2 regions of the Neoaquamicrobium sediminum genome follow, and region 1 is predicted to be linked to the other one. Evidence: riboswitches for the same ligand, from Rfam matches in the RefSeq annotation. Region 1 holds a riboswitch; the other holds the start of a gene.
The links. Region 1 has a riboswitch for cobalamin ahead of V1479_RS20150 (aromatic ring-hydroxylating oxygenase subunit alpha). Riboswitches for the same ligand answer to the same signal wherever they lie in the genome.
Positions count from the first base shown of each region.

Region 1 (7,760 bases):
GGGCTCTGGATGCATCTCGTCCAGAAACTCGATGATCGCCAGCGACTGGGCGATCATCGTCCCGTCGTTCCACACAAGCGCGGGTACGAGCCCTTGCGGATTGACCGCAAGATATTCAGGCGCGCGATTGCCGCCGTGGCGCAGATGATGCGCGACGTAGGTATAGTCGAGCCCTTTCATGTTGAGCGCGATGCGAACCCTGTAGGAGGTCGACGAACGGAAATAGTTGTGCAGGACGATGTCGGTCACGGTTACCCCTCGGGACCCGGCTTACGGCGTGGCGTTTCGGAATTTTTGCCACCTTCGCGGCCGGCGCGTTGTCTGTGCGGCAGGTTTCCCTGAAAACACGCAGAGGGGCAATAGCAAAGCCTTGCGCGCGCCTCCGACCCAAGGGGCTTCCGTCGCCTACAAAATCGGGCGATTGCCGGAAAAGTCGGAAAAACGGCTGATACCTCTGGTTGCGATTTCAGACCGTTTCGGAAAAATGAGTTCTGAAATCCTGGTGGGGGCCTACGGGCGATGGGGTCTGATCGCTGGCGTGAATACGGCACATGGCACGAGTTGTTCGATGCCGTCAGCAACCATGCCGGCCATTACGACAATACGGAACTGGCGAGCCTGCTCTGCACGCGCACGGGCAGAACCAGCCAGAACGATTTCGAAGGCGCCAAGACGAAGCTGAGAAGCTGGCGCAGCGGGAAGCGAGTTCCGCGCCGGAAGAGCTTCTTCGCCCTGTCGTCAATTCTCGACGTGAGGTCCGACCCGGAACTCGAGGCGCGATGGCATGCGCTTTACGAAGCGGCAAACGGCAAGGGGGATGCTCCGTCTGACGGCGATGAGGCACTGGATTCCCGCTCGGTCCAGGCGGGGATCGCCGCGAGCAGATTGCGTGTCGTGGCAGCCTTTTCCGCAGTGTCGGTGTTGGGGGTGGGCATCGCGATAGCCGCAATCACCAGAGATTATCAACCTCCATCGCCCGAACTTCCGGCGGTCAACTACAATGCCCACGTGCGTGTCGCGCTTGGCAGAAGTCAGCTCATCCACGGAGATTACCTGGACTGCGACGGCTCTGTCCCGGACTGGCCGCTCGTTGCGCAACGGGTGCCGATAACGCCGTTGGGCACGTTTTCCGACGGAGGGCTTGCCCGCAAGATGGTCAACGATTGCGGGCGGGAAATGGTCGTCCGGGCCGTCATGTTCACGGGGACGGCACTCGGGACCGAAGAGGTCAGGTTGCTTGACGATTACATGAAGATCGAGGTGGTCGATACGACCACCGGACTTTGAACAGGGGGTATGACATGGCCTTGGACGACCTACAGCAGATCAACCGGTGGCACATCCTGTTCGATGAGTTGTGCGTGCGGGCCGGCTTCCACGATGCCGCTTCTTTGGCGGCACGCTACTGCGAAGTGGCCGGAAACGGCGCCCGGAAGGAGCATGATACGACGCTGCGCAATCTGAACAACTGGCGCTCCGGCCGTCATATCCCGCGCCTGCGCAGCCTCAGAATTCTGGAGCAGGTGTTGGGTGTCCGCGACGATCCGGCTCTCCTGGAGCATTGGACGGCGCTCTATCGGCAGGCGAACGAGACGGGGGAAGACAGTCCCGCGGACGTCACACATTCGGCAAAGGGGGGCGCTTTGGCTTCCGTGGCCGCGCGATGGGCATCTTCGCTTCCCGATCTGAGGACGATTGCAGGAGCGGTCGTGGTCTTCGGGTTGGGCATTGCGATGGGCAATGTCTGGGCTTCCGGCTGGCGACCATGGGGCGGGCCGGCGGACAATGCACCCGTGGTGCGCTACAATCCGGAAGTGTTCATGACGGTCGGCCAGAGCAAGGTCATCCACGCGGAACGTGGAGATTGCGGAGAACTGCCGCGCGACTGGCCGGACGTTGTCGCCGACCTGCCGGGGCCTGCGCTCGGTACCTTTTCAGACGGCGGGCTGGCGCGGCGCAACAGTATCTTCTGTAAGGGCATGACGCCTGCGCGAGCGATCGTGTTCAACGCCGAGCGTGTCGGCGTAGAGGAATTCCGCATCCAGGGCGATCATCTGAAGGTGACGATCAGGCCTGCCGAATGACGTCGGCCGAAACCGTCGCTGGCCGCCCGGCTGACGGCGGTGTGGTGCCTTCCATGGCTAGTCGCCGTAAGGCACCCACACGTTCTTGACCTCGACGGCGCGGCGCAGGAACGGCTTGAGCGAGCCTGCCTCACCGTTCCAGTCGACGGCCTGTCCGTTCGAGGTCCAGACACGCTTGAGGTTGCCGGTGGATTCCAGCTCGGCTGCCTTGCAGGTTGCAGCGTCGGCGACGAGCCAGAGACCGTCGACATCATCGTGCTTGGCCAGCACGCTCGCGAGTTCGCCTGTGCGCCCGGTGACGATGTTGACAGCGCCTGCGGGAATATCCGACGTTTCCAGCACTTGGTAGAGGTCGGTCGCGACCAGCGGCCAGCGTGCTGATGGCACCGCGACGACGCTGTTGCCCATGGCCAGCGCCGGGGCAAGCATCGCGACGAGCCCGAGCAGCGGCTGCTCGTCGGGCGCGACGATGCCGACCACGCCGACCGGCTCGTTGAGCGCCAGTGTCACGGCGCGGGCAGGGGGATTGTGCACGGTGCCTTCGAACTTGTCGGCCATGCCTGCGGCTTCGAACAGGCGTTCGATCGAGGCGTCGACCTCTGCGCGCGCCGCCTTCGCCGATGCGCCGGTGAGGCTTGCGATGCGCGCGGCGAACTCGTCGGCGCGGATCGTCAGGTTCTCGGCCAGAAAATAGAGCACCTGCGCGCGATTGTAGGCCGTGGCGCCCGCCCAGCCCTTGGCGGCGCGTGCGGCGCTGACGGCGTCGCGGATGTCCTTGCGGCTGCCCAGCCCGGCTTCGCCGGCATGGCGGCCCTTGGCGTCGTGAACGGCCATGGAGTAGTTGCCGTCCGGACGCGTCTGCTTGCCGCCGATGAAAAGCTTCGGCGTGCGGTCGATGAAGGAGCCGTCGCCGTCGGAGCGCTCCGAGGTGCCGCCTGGCGCCTCATAGGCCTTGATCGGCTGGCTCTTGGCCTTTGGCAGGGCGAGATACTCGACCATACCCTCACGGCCGCCTTCGCGCCCGAATCCGCTTTCGCGATAGCCGCCGAAGCCGCAGGCGGCATCGAACATGTTGGTCCCGTTGATCCACACCACGCCGGCCTTGAGCTGCGGCGCGACATGCAGGGCGAGATTGACGTTTTCGCTCCACACGGAAGCGGCCAGCCCGTAGCGGGTGTTGTTGGCGAGCTCGATCGCTTCCTCCGTGTTGCGGAAGGTCATCGTCGCCAGAACCGGGCCGAACACCTCCTCCTGGGCGAGGATGTTGGCGGGGGCTACGTTGGTAGCAAGCACCGGCAGGTGATACCAGCCGGTCGCTGGCACTTCGCCAGCCGGCTGCCAGCATTGCGCACCCTGCTTTTCGCCCTCGGCGACTAGGCCACGCACGCGCTCGAGCTGGGTGCGGTCGACCAGAGGGCCGATATCGGTGTTCTTGTCAAGCGGGTCGCCAAGCCGCAGCTTCTCCATGCGGGCGCGCACCTTGGCGAGGAAGGCGTCGGCGATGCCTTCCTGCACCAGCAGCCGCGAGCCGGCGCAGCAAACCTGGCCCTGGTTGAACCAGATGCCGTCGACGAGGCCTTCCACCGCGGAATCCAGATCAGCATCCTCGAAGACGATGAAGGCCGATTTGCCGCCCAGTTCCAGCGACAGCTTCTTGCCCGAGCCGGCGGTTGCCTTGCGAATGATCTTGCCGACCTCGGACGAGCCGGTGAAGGCGATCTTGTCGATGTCGGGGTGATTGACGATTGCCGCGCCCGCTTCCGGGCCGCCATGAACGATGTTGACGACGCCCTTGGGTACGCCGGCTTTCTCGCAGATTTCGGCGAACAGCACCGCCGTAAGCGGCGTGAATTCGGCCGGCTTCAGCACTACCGTGCAGCCTGCCGCGAGCGCAGGCGCGATCTTCCAGGCGAGCATCAGCAACGGGAAATTCCACGGGATGATCTGGCCGGCCACGCCGACCGCTGCATAGCCCGGGAACTCCTTGCCCAGCGACTGCGCCCAGCCGGCATGATGGATGAAGTGGCGGACGGCCAGCGGCACGTCGATGTCGCGGCTTTCGCGGATCGGCTTGCCGTTGTCGAGCGATTCCAGCACGGCGAACAGCCGCGCATGGCGCTGCATGGCGCGACCGATGGCGTAGAGCACGCGCGCGCGCTCATAGCCGGAAGCGGCCTGCCACTTCGGCAACGCCTTGCGCGCGGCGGCCACAGCGGCGTCGATGTCGTCATGCCCCGCCTCGGCCAGGCTCGCCAGATGCTTGCCGGTGGCGGGCTCGGCCGTGTCGAACGTCTTGCCGCTCGCCGCCTTCTTCCACTGGCCGCCGATGAACAGGGACGCCGCGAAGTCGCGCGAGGCAAGCCACGCATCGGCTTCGTTGCGCGCCTCCGGGGCAGGGCCGTATTCCATGGCGTGATAGCGTTCGAGAATGTTCACGGTCGTTCCCCGTCAGGCCATGGCATGTCGATGGGCGGCCGAGTAGTGGCCGGTCAGGTGGTGTTCGAGCTGCCGCTCGATGTCGGTAAGCAGGCTCGACGCGCCGAAGCGGAAGAGGTCCGGTTCCAGCCAGCGGCGGCCGAGTTCTTCCTTCATCAGCACCAGCCAGTCCAGCGAGGCTTTGGCCGTGGAGATGCCGCCGGCAGGCTTGAAGCCGATCTTGAAGCCGGTGCGCTCCTCATAGGCTCGGATGGCGCGCGTCATGATGAGGCCGACCGGCAGGACGGCATTGACGCTTTCCTTGCCGGTCGAGGTCTTGATGAAGTCGGCACCCGCCATCATCGACACCATCGACGCGAGCATCACATTGCGCAGCGTCGACAATTCGCCGGTGCCGAGGATGACCTTCAGGTGCGCTTCCCCGCAGGCTTCGCGGAACTGCGCGACTTCGTTGTAAAGCACCTGCCACTTTGCGCCCAGAACCAGGCCGCGCGGGATGACCACGTCGATCTCGTCGGCCCCATCGGCGACCGACGCCCTGATTTCGGCGATCCGTGTTTCCAGCGGCGACAGCCCGTGCGGAAAGGCGGTGGAGACGGCGGCGACATGGATGCCGGTGCCTTCCAGCGCCTTGACCGCGGTCGCGACAAAGGGATGGTAGACGCAAACAGCCGCTGGCCGGATCACCGTTTCGCCCAGCCCGAGGCCGGCGACCAGATCGGCGCGCAGCGGGTTGCGCGCCTTGGCGCAGAGGCGGCGCACGCGCTCGTCGGTGTCGTTGCTGTTCAGCGTCGTCAGGTCCATCAGGCTGATTGAGCGGAGCAGCCATGCCGCCTGATTGTCGGCCTTGATCGAGCGGCGCTTGGTCAGCGTCGTCGCGCGACGCTCCAGTGCCGAGCGGTTCACATGCCGCATCTCTTCCAGCCAGCCCAGATCCAGCTTAATGCCGGGATTGCGCGGCAGGTCGGTATGCGCAGCCGCAGCCGCTGTCGGCAGCGTATGCAGGCTGGCGCCGGCAGCCTGTCGTGTCGAGGTGCTCGTCATGGCACTTTCTTTGTCCCGTTGGTCAAAGTTTATGCAGCTATCGCACGAATTCGAGCGAAACGAAACGGTGCGACGCAGCATGCCGCAGCGTTGTGAACCCTGTGTCGTCTTTGCGTCTGCACGGTGTCGCTTTCGCGTGTTTGCCGGCGATGCAGCCGTGGTTAGATGTGCGTGCCTGAGGTGCTGCTTCGTGTCGATCGAAGCGGAGAATTGGGAAGCCGGTCGAAATCCGGCGCTGCCCCCGCAACGGTAGCGGAGCTGAATGTCCCGACGGGAGACCACTGGACGACAATGTCCGGGAAGGTGTCGGGAAGGTCCTGCAAGGGACGGCTCCGGAGCCCGGAAACCAGCCTTCGGCATACGAAACCGACTGATCGCGGTGGGCGGTCAAGAGGCGAAGCGGCGCGGACAGGCCTGCATGGCCATGTCGCGGCTCCTCCTTCCCTCCATCACCACCAGTTCAGTCCTTGTGATGACGATGCGAGGACAGGACATGGATGCGCGCAACGAAATGCTGGGGCTGATCCGCAGCCGCAGATACGGCTATTCGCTGGAACAGCCCTTCTACACCGATCCCGAGTTCTTCCGGCTCGACATGGACCTGATCTGGTATCGCGACTGGCTATTCGTGGGCCACGATTGCGAACTGCCGAAGCCCGGCAGCTTCTTCACCGTTCAGGTTGGCCGGTATCCGGTCGTGCTGGTCCGCGATCGTGACGGGCAGATACGCGCCTTCCACAATTCCTGCCGGCATCGCGGCAGCCGCGTCTGCGCGGCCCAGAAGGGCCTCTCGGCGCGCCTCGTCTGCCCCTATCACCAGTGGACCTACGATCTCGACGGCAAGCTCCTGTTCGCACGCCAGATGGCGGATGATTTCGACCCGTCGCAGTTCTCGCTAAAGCCGGTCGCCTGTGAGAGCGCCGGCGGCTACGTCTTCATCTGCCTTGCGCCGGAGCCGGCCGACTTCGGGCCGTTCCGGGCCATGATGGAGCCCTATTTCCTGCCGCATCGGCTGGCCGATGCAAAGGTCGCCTACGAATCCACCATCATCGAAAAGGGCAACTGGAAGCTGGTCTGGGAGAACAACCGCGAGTGTTACCACTGCGCGGCCAACCATCCCGAGCTTTGCAAGACATTCCCGGAGGCCCCGACGGTGACGGGCGTCAACGGCGCCGAAAGCGACCCCGAGATGCTGGCGCATTGGGCGAAATGCGAGGCGGCCGGGCTGCCTTCGCGCTTCCGCATCGACGCGGGCGGCCAGTATCGCGCGACCCGCGCGCCGCTGCTGCGCGATGCGGTCAGCTACACGATGAGCGGCAAGCGCGCGGTGAACCGCAACCTTTCCGACACCGTCTCCACCGACCGCATCGGGTCGCTGCTGCTCTACCACTACCCGACGACATGGAACCACATTCTTGGCGACCACGCCGTTACCTTCCGCGTGCTGCCGATCAGCGCTACCGAGACCGCCGTCACCACCAAGTGGCTCGTGCACAAGGATGCGGTGGAAGGCATGGACTACGACCTTGCCGAATTGACCCATGTCTGGACCGAGACCAACGACCAGGACCGCAGGATCGTCGAGGAAAACGCCTTCGGCATCAACTCGCCCGCCTACGAACCCGGCCCCTATTCCGAGTTGCACGAGGGCGGCGTGATCCAGTTCGTCGAATGGTACGCCTCCTTCATCGAGCCGCGGCTGGCCGAGACGGAAACCCCGGCGCTCAGAAGCGTGGCGTGAGGCAACAGCGATGAACGCGATGACGGACGCCGCACTCTACCGCCACCTCGACGAGATGACGCCGTGGAACGACCGGCTTCAGGTGCTGGAGGTCATCGGCATCGCCGACGAGGCGCCCGACGTGAAGACCTTCACCTTCCGGTCCGACAACCAGACCTGGTTCCGCTACAAGCCGGGGCAGTTCATCACGCTGGAATTGCCGGTTGGCGACGAGCCGCTGCTGCGCACCTACACGCTGTCGTCGTCGCCGTCGCGGCCCTTCTCCATCGCAGTCACGGTCAAGGCGCAGGCCGGCAGTGTCGCAACGCGCTGGATGCTGGATCATCTGCGGCGCGGCGATCACATCAGGGCCTACGGCCCGGCCGGCGATTTCTCCCACCACGAATATCCGGCGGCGAAATATCTGTTCATCTCCGCCGGTTCCGGCGTCACACCGATGATGTCGATGCTGCGCT
Region 1 covers NZ_JAZHFV010000006.1:699,948-707,707, forward strand. The annotation lists gene maiA (maleylacetoacetate isomerase) at 1-249, opposite strand, end outside; gene V1479_RS20130 (hypothetical protein) at 520-1,287, shown strand; gene V1479_RS20135 (hypothetical protein) at 1,302-2,084, shown strand; gene V1479_RS20140 (aldehyde dehydrogenase family protein) at 2,142-4,520, opposite strand; gene deoC (deoxyribose-phosphate aldolase) at 4,533-5,564, opposite strand; cobalamin riboswitch at 5,726-5,933, shown strand; gene V1479_RS20150 (aromatic ring-hydroxylating oxygenase subunit alpha) at 6,058-7,305, shown strand; gene V1479_RS20155 (FAD-binding oxidoreductase) at 7,325-7,760, shown strand, end outside.

Region 2 (7,760 bases), on a different contig from region 1:
TTCCATATTGGGTTTTGCAGGATACCTCGCGGTCTATCCGCAGACCTTCAACGCAGCCATGCTGCTGCTCGTACCGGGAATCATCATCGCCGTCGTTTTCATTTTCGCGACGGCGCTCACCTTCATGGTGGTAAGTTCCTTTCTGCCGAACCTGGCAGAGGCGGTGAACTCGATCATGGGCATCATGTTTTTCGCAACCCCGCTTCTATGGTACGCCGACGAGCGCGGCGGGATGAGAGGCCTTATCGCAATGGTCAATCCGTTCACCCATCTGATCGCCGTCGTCCGCGAGCCTGCGCTCGGACGCGTACCGGAGGCGATCTCCTATATCTACGCCTGCTCCTTCACCTTGCTGGTGGTGGTCGCGTCGATCTGGCTTTTCGGCGTCACGCGCAGGTGGATGATCTTCAAGGTCTGACGAAGAGGTTGCGGCGATGACACACATCGAACTGACCAAGGCAGGCGTCGACTACCCGGTCATGCGCAGCGGGCGCGACCGCGGGCGTGGCGTCGGCGACCTGCTCGGCGGCACCATCTTCAAGATGGAAAGCCGCACATTCGTGCGCGCGCTGGACAACATCAATCTCGATCTGCGCGAAGGCGTGCGCCTCGGTCTGATCGGCAACAACGGCTCCGGCAAAAGCACGCTGCTGCGCACGCTGGCAGGCATTCTCCCGCTTTCGCGCGGCACCCGCACCTACAGCGGCAAGATCCTCACGCTTTTCAGCACGGTCGCCGGCATCGACCTGAGATTGACCGGCCTGGAAAACGTCCAGCGGCTTGCCGCTCTCCACCAGCTCGACCCGAAGCGGATCCCCGACGTCGTCGAGGACATCGTCGATTTCACCGAGCTGGGCGACTTCTTCGATCTGCCGGTCGGCACCTATTCCGCCGGCATGCGTGCCCGCTTTGGCTTCGCCTTCATGACCGCGTTGGAGGCCGACATCCTCCTGATAGACGAGGTCATCGGGGCCGGCGACAAGCGTTTCCATTCGAAAGCCGAGAAGCGACTGGAAACGTTCACAGCGTCCGGCGGCATAATCGTCGTTGCCTCGCACTCGACGGCCGTCCTGTCGGCGCTCTGCACACGGGCGGTCGTGATGCGCAAGGGCAGGATCGCGTTCAGGGGGTCCGTGCCGAAGGCATCCGCCTTCTTCACGGCAAGCGAGACCGGCGGCGCCACCGGAGACGATCCATCCGCCGAGCAGCCCGCTGCCTGACGACACGGCGCTAGAAACGCGGAGCAGCACTTGAAGGTAGCAATCGTATTCGGAACCCGCCCGGAAGCCATCAAGATGGCGCCTGTCGTGGCCGCGTTTCGCGCCGATTCCGCTTTCGAGACCCTCGTCTGCGTGACGGGGCAGCATCGCACGATGCTGGATCAGGTGCTCGGTATCTTCGGGATCGAGCCTGACATCGATCTCGACATCATGACGCCCGGCCAGTCACTCACCGACATAACCGTGCGTGTGCTGCAGGGTATGGAAAAGGTGATCCGCGAGCACAAGCCGGACGTCGTTCTGGTCCATGGCGATACGACCACGGCCATGGCGGCGGCGCTGGCGGCCTTCTACCATCAGGTGCCGGTAGGCCATGTCGAAGCAGGCCTGCGCACCCGCGACATCATGCGTCCGTGGCCAGAGGAGATGAACCGCAGCGTCATCGACGTGGTCGGACGCTGGCTCTTCGCGCCGACGCCGCAGGCGCGCCAAGCCTTGCTCGACGAACGGATCGACGCTTCGCGCATCGCCGTTACCGGCAACACCGTCATCGACGCGTTGCTGATGGCCTCCGATCTGATCGAGGGCGACGCGGCGAGGCAAAATGCGATCGCCTCGGATTTCACCTATCTCGATCCGGCCAAACGTCTCTTGCTGGTCACGGGGCATCGCCGCGAAAACTTCGGCGGTGGCCTGCGCCGCATGTGCGAGGCACTCGCGCGGCTGGCGAGGCGCGGCGACGTGCAGGTCGTCTATCCGGTCCATCTGAACGAGAACGTACAGCAGGCCGCACGCGAGACCCTGTCCGGCGTGGACGACGTCTTCCTGATCGATCCACTGGAATATCTGCCGTTCATCTACCTGATGCGTCGGTCGCACCTCATCATCACCGATTCCGGCGGCATCCAGGAGGAAGCGCCGTCGCTCGGCAAGCCTGTGCTCGTCACCCGCGACGTGACGGAGAGGCCAGAGGCAGTAGAAGCCGGCACCGCACGTTTGGTCGGAACAGATCCTGACGTCATCGTCCGTGAGGCGACCCATCTTCTCGATTCGCCCGAGGCGTACAGGCGTGTCAGCGAAATCACCAACCCCTACGGGGACGGCAAGGCCGCCCAGCGGATCCTCGAAGCGATCAGGATCGGCATTTCCCGTTGATCCAACGGCATCCAACTGCGTTGACGAGCGGCTTCGCACGCGATAGCACGATCTTGGAACTGGTTCCGCCGCGAGGCGGATGAAAATGGGAACGCGGTGCGGCCTTTGTGGGCCAATGCCGCGGCTGCCCCCGCAACTGTAACCGTTGAGCCAACTACCGGACATGCCACTGGCCTCGATCGGCCGGGAAGGTGGAAGGAGGCGATGACACGGGAGCCAGGAGACCTGCCGTTCCAGTCACCCAAGCCAGGATACGGGGTGTGTCCTAGCGCGGTCGTCCGTCGCGGTGACATCGAAAGTTGCCGCATGCCGGAAACGGCCGGGGTTCGATGTGCATTCGCCCGTCATAAGCCTCAAGCCTGAAACCGTCTGCGGTTCTGATGAAACCGGGGCGCGTAGCGCCCTTGCCTGGAAGCGGGGACAGACATGAGACAGTGGATTTTGACGGCAAGCGCGCTGGCGCTCGCATGTGGGGCGGCGCAGGGGCAGAGCGCGCTCGGTACGGACAACGACACGACCGTTCTGGACACGATCGTGGTAACGACGCCGTTGCGGCGCGAGACGCCGCTGATCCGTTCGACGTCGTCGGTGACGGTTGTCGACGAGGCGGAGATAGCAAGCTCGGCGGCGGCCGACTTGCCGTCGTTGCTCAAGCGCTACACCGGCGTTTCGATAACCAGCTACGGTGGCCAGGGCGCTTCATCCAACGTGCAGCTTCGGGGCATGTCCTCGACCCAGACGCTGGTGCTGGTCAACGGCGTGCGCACCGCAGCGGCAACAAGCGGCACCAGCTCGCTTTTCAATATTCCGCTGTCGGCGATCGAGCGTATCGAGATCGCCAAGGGGCCTCATTCTTCGCAATACGGCGCCGATGCGATGGGCGGCGTCATCAACATCATCACCAAGCGCGGCGGTGCCTGCGGTGACGGCCGCAATTTCTGCGGCAGCGTGACGGCGGGCGTCAGCCATCCGTGGGGTGCGCAGCTATCCGCAGACCTTCGTGGCGAGGTGGACGGCCTCGAATATTCGGTCGGCGGCGGCATCCTTGGCACGCGTGGCTACGACTTCACCCTGCCGACGACCTGGGGGCACGAACCCGATGATGACGGGTTCATGCAGGGCTCGTTCAATTTCTCGCTTTCCAAGCAGTTCGGCTGGGGCCGGCTCTATGCCGACGGTCTCTTCTCGCGTGGCCGCAGCCAGTATGACGCCACCGCTCCCGGCTTCAACGAGGTCGACACCACGACTTTCGCTGGCAAGGCCGGTGCAACCTTCGACCACACCGACGACTGGTCGTCGACGGTGGAATTTTCGAGCGGCGTAGACCTGAGCACGAATTTCCGTGACGGCGTGCCGGGCGAGGACGAATTTGACACGACCCGCTATGGCGTTCTTGCATCGACAGAAAAGAGCTTCACGACTGGACTGGTCGACCACACGCTGCTTGGCGGCTTCGAGGTCTATCGCGAAAGCGTCGACACCACCTTGCCGCTAGCCGTCACGGGCCGCACGCTTGCAGCCGGTTTCGCGCAATACTCGCTCGACTATGGCGCGCTTACCGTCGATAGCGGCATCCGCCACGACTACAACGAGCAGTTCGGTGATGCGACCACCTACAATATCGGCGCCAGCTACGAATTCGTGCCGGGCCTTGTCGGCCGCGCATCCTATGGTACGGGCTTCCGCGCCCCGACCTTCAACGACCTTTATTACCCTGGCTATTCCAATCCGGACCTGCGCCCGGAGAAGTCGCAGACCTACGAGGTCGGGCTAGCCTGGCAGCCGAACGCCGATACCAGCGTCGATCTCGTTTTCTACCAGACGTGGCTGCGTGACGCGATCGCCTCAATGCCGGCGACCTATATCCCGTTCAATGTCGCGCGTGCGCGCATCACCGGCTTCGAGGCATCTGTGTGGCACGCTTTCGACGAGCGCTGGAGCGGCAAGGTGACCCTCGACGTGCGCGATCCGGTCAATCTCGATAACGGGCTCCATATCCCCAACCGCGATCGCTTCAAGGCGGGCGCGGAGCTGAACTTCGCCGCCACCGACAAGCTCGACCTGTCGGCCAAGGTGCTCTACGTGGCCTCCAAGCACTCGAACGTGGCCAACACCACCAGGGCGCCGGACTATGTTACGGTCGATCTTTCCGCCAGCTATCGCTTCGATGAGAAGTCGACGATGAAGTTCTCGGTCGAGAACCTGTTCGATGAGACGTACGAGACTGTTGCGGGCTACCGCGCGCCGGGCCGGACGATCAATTTGAGCCTGACACGGCAATTCTGATCGGGAAACGCGCCGTGTTCATCGCCCGCGCCATAGTTGCCGTTTCCCTGACAATTGCTGCGGGGATATCGCCGGCGCGGGCGACCGACGCCGCACCAAGCCGCGTCGTCTCGATGAATGTCTGCACCGACCAGCTCGCCATGCTGCTGGCCGCGGAGGGGCAGCTCCACTCCGTTTCGCACCTTGCCGGCGATCCGGGCGTGTCCGTGCTGGCCGACGAGGCGGGACGCTATGTCGTCAATCACGGGCTCGGCGAGGAAATCTTCCTGATGCAGCCGGACCTGGTGATTGCCGGCACTTTCACCACGCGGGCAACCATCGACATGTTGCGGCGCCTGGGCTTTCGGGTGGAGGAATTCGCCCCCGAAGGCACGTTCGAGGGCGTGCGGGCCAACATACGCCGCATGGGCGAGTTGCTTGGGCGGCAGCAGCGCGCGGATGAATTGATCGCGGAACTCGATGCGGGGCTGGCGGAACTGGCACGCGAACCGGCGCCGCCGCTTTCCGTCGCGATCTATTCCGCCAACAGCTACACGTCCGGCGACGGCTCGCTGTCCAACGCCGTGATAGAGGCCGCAGGCCTGCAAAGCATCGCCGACCGGCTCGGGATCGTCGGCGTCCAGCGCCTTCCACTCGAGGAGCTCGTGCTTGCCAACCCGGATCTGGTCGTGCTCGGCGAACGCACTTACGACCGCCCAGCTCTCGCCCATCAGAATTTCCGGCATCCCGCCTTCACAGCGATCGCCTCGCAGGACCGGCTGGTGCGCATTCCCGACCGCTACTGGATATGCGGCGCGCCCTTCACGCTCGAGGCGGCGCGACTCCTGCGCGATGCGGCGAATGCCCATGCAGAGGCCGCGCGATGAGCGATCGCATCAGCTATGCGGCGGTGCTTGGCGCGCTTGCGGCGGCAACGCTTGCGCTGTTTTTCGTGTCGCTGACCACCGGACCGGCGGATGTCGGCTTCGGCGAGAGCATCAGGGCGCTTGTTTCCGGCGACGCCGACCTGCTGACCCTGGTGATGCGTGAGATACGCCTCCCCCGCGCGCTGCTGGGGTTGATGATCGGCGCGACCCTCGGTCTCTCCGGTGCGGTACTGCAGGGCTATCTGCGCAACCCGCTTGCAGAGCCTGGCCTCCTCGGCATCAGCGCTTCGGCCTCTCTGGGCGCCGTCGTCGCCATCTACACCGGTATCTCGGTTGCCTTTCCGCTCGGCCTGCCGCTTGCAGCCCTGGCGGGCGCCGTGCTGGCTGTGCTGCTGCTGCGCGTCATGGCCGGAGAGCGCGGCGGCACGCTCACGATCATCCTGGCAGGCGTAGCAATTTCGGCCTTTGCCGGCGCGATGACATCGCTGGTGCTGAACCTGTCGCCCAACCCCTTCGCCGCTACCGAAATCGTATTCTGGATGCTGGGCTCGCTCACCGACCGATCGATGACCCATCTGTGGCTGTCGGCCCCATTCATGCTTGCAGGCTGGGTGATGCTTGGCATGCTGACGCGGCCGCTTGACGTGCTGACGCTGGGCTCGGATGCCGCCGCAAGCATGGGGGTCGACATGCGTCGGGTCCAGTTCCTCGCCGTGTTCGGCACGGCGGCTTCTGTCGGCGCGGCTACCGCGATCGCCGGCGCGATCGGTTTCATTGGACTTGTGGTGCCCCACGTGCTGCGGCCGCTGGTTGGTGCCGTGCCATCCCGCCTGCTGCCAGCCAGCGCGCTGGGAGGCGCTACAGTGCTTCTTGCAGCAGACATACTCGTCCGCCTGATCGCACCCGGCCGCGACCTGAAGCTCGGTGTGCTTACCGCCATCGTCGGCGCGCCGTTCTTCCTGTGGCTCGTCTGGCGCACACGGAGGCGGATGCTGTGACGCTGCTGGCCCTTTCCAGTCTTTCGGCCGAACTCGGCGGCAAGACCGTGCTGCGCGACGTCGCACTGACGGTCAAGGAAGGCGAATTCGTCGGCCTGATCGGGCCCAACGGGGCCGGAAAGTCGACCCTGCTGCGCACCATCCTCGGCTTGACGCCGTCCCAAGGCAATATCGAGCTTGGCGGCCAGGCTGCCGCATCGATGAGCGCGGCGCAACGCGCCAAGCTGGTCTCCTACCTGCCGCAGGAGCGCGAGATCGCCTGGCCGGTAACCGTCGAGCGTCTTGTCGGCCTCGGCCGCGCGCCCCACCTGCCGCCTTTCGCCCGTCCCGGCGCGGCGGATGAAGCGGCGGTACGTGAGGCTATGCGGCGCATGGATGTCGAAGACTTCGCAACCCGCCGCGCCACCGAGCTTTCCGGTGGCGAAAAGGCGCGCGTGCTGATCGCCCGCGCGCTGGCGCAGGAGGCGCCCTTGATGCTGGCCGACGAGCCGACGGCCGGGCTCGATCCCGCGCACCAGATCACGCTGATGCGCGTGTTTGCCGGGCTCGCCAAGGAGGGGCGGAGCGTCATCGCGTGCCTGCACGACCTTGGACTCGCCGCACGCTGGTGTTCACGGCTGGTTCTCTTGGCCAACGGATCGATCGTCGCCGATGGCCCGCCTCGGGACGTTCTCACCGCTGCGCGTCTGCGCGACGTATATGGCATCCAGGCCTATCTGGGCGAAGACGGCGGCGGCCTCGTCGTCCACCCGCTCGACCTGGCCGAATGACGAGGCGAAGACAATGACGCAGCTGCCGCAACTCCTTGCCGAACATCTTTGCGACTGGCGCTCCGGCTGGAGCATGGGCACGTTCGGCGCGATCGCCGAGTTCCATCACGACGAAGGGGAAAAGCCGCAGGTTGACGACGCAGCCGGCCTTGCCAGAGCTACATCGAGAGGCGGTGTCCGCATCGATGCCGACCGTGTCGCCGAGATCGTGCCCCTCGCCTACGAGACCCTGAGCCCGCGCGCCCATCGCTGGACGCAGGCGGTCGCCCTGTGCATGCCGGAGGCGACAGCGCGACGCACCGCGCGCGCCGTGCTGACCGAGCTTGGGCCTGACATCGAAGCTGTGCGGCCGCAGGACCGCGATGGCGTGCTGTTCGACATGGGGCTTTCGCTGCCGCAATGCGATTTCTGCATCAGGACTGCCGATCCGGCGCTGCTCGAAATCTTGCGGCAGGCCGAAGGGCG
Region 2 covers NZ_JAZHFV010000001.1:8,278-16,037, forward strand. The annotation lists gene V1479_RS00040 (ABC transporter permease) at 1-418, shown strand, start outside; gene V1479_RS00045 (ABC transporter ATP-binding protein) at 435-1,220, shown strand; gene wecB (non-hydrolyzing UDP-N-acetylglucosamine 2-epimerase) at 1,251-2,375, shown strand; cobalamin riboswitch at 2,419-2,622, shown strand; gene V1479_RS00055 (TonB-dependent receptor domain-containing protein) at 2,802-4,661, shown strand; gene V1479_RS00060 (ABC transporter substrate-binding protein) at 4,676-5,527, shown strand; gene V1479_RS00065 (FecCD family ABC transporter permease) at 5,524-6,525, shown strand; gene V1479_RS00070 (ABC transporter ATP-binding protein) at 6,522-7,295, shown strand; gene V1479_RS00075 (DUF6925 family protein) at 7,309-7,760, shown strand, end outside.
Region 2: it holds a riboswitch for cobalamin, as region 1 does, so the genes downstream of both, V1479_RS00055 (TonB-dependent receptor domain-containing protein) here and V1479_RS20150 (aromatic ring-hydroxylating oxygenase subunit alpha) in region 1, are expected to answer to the same signal.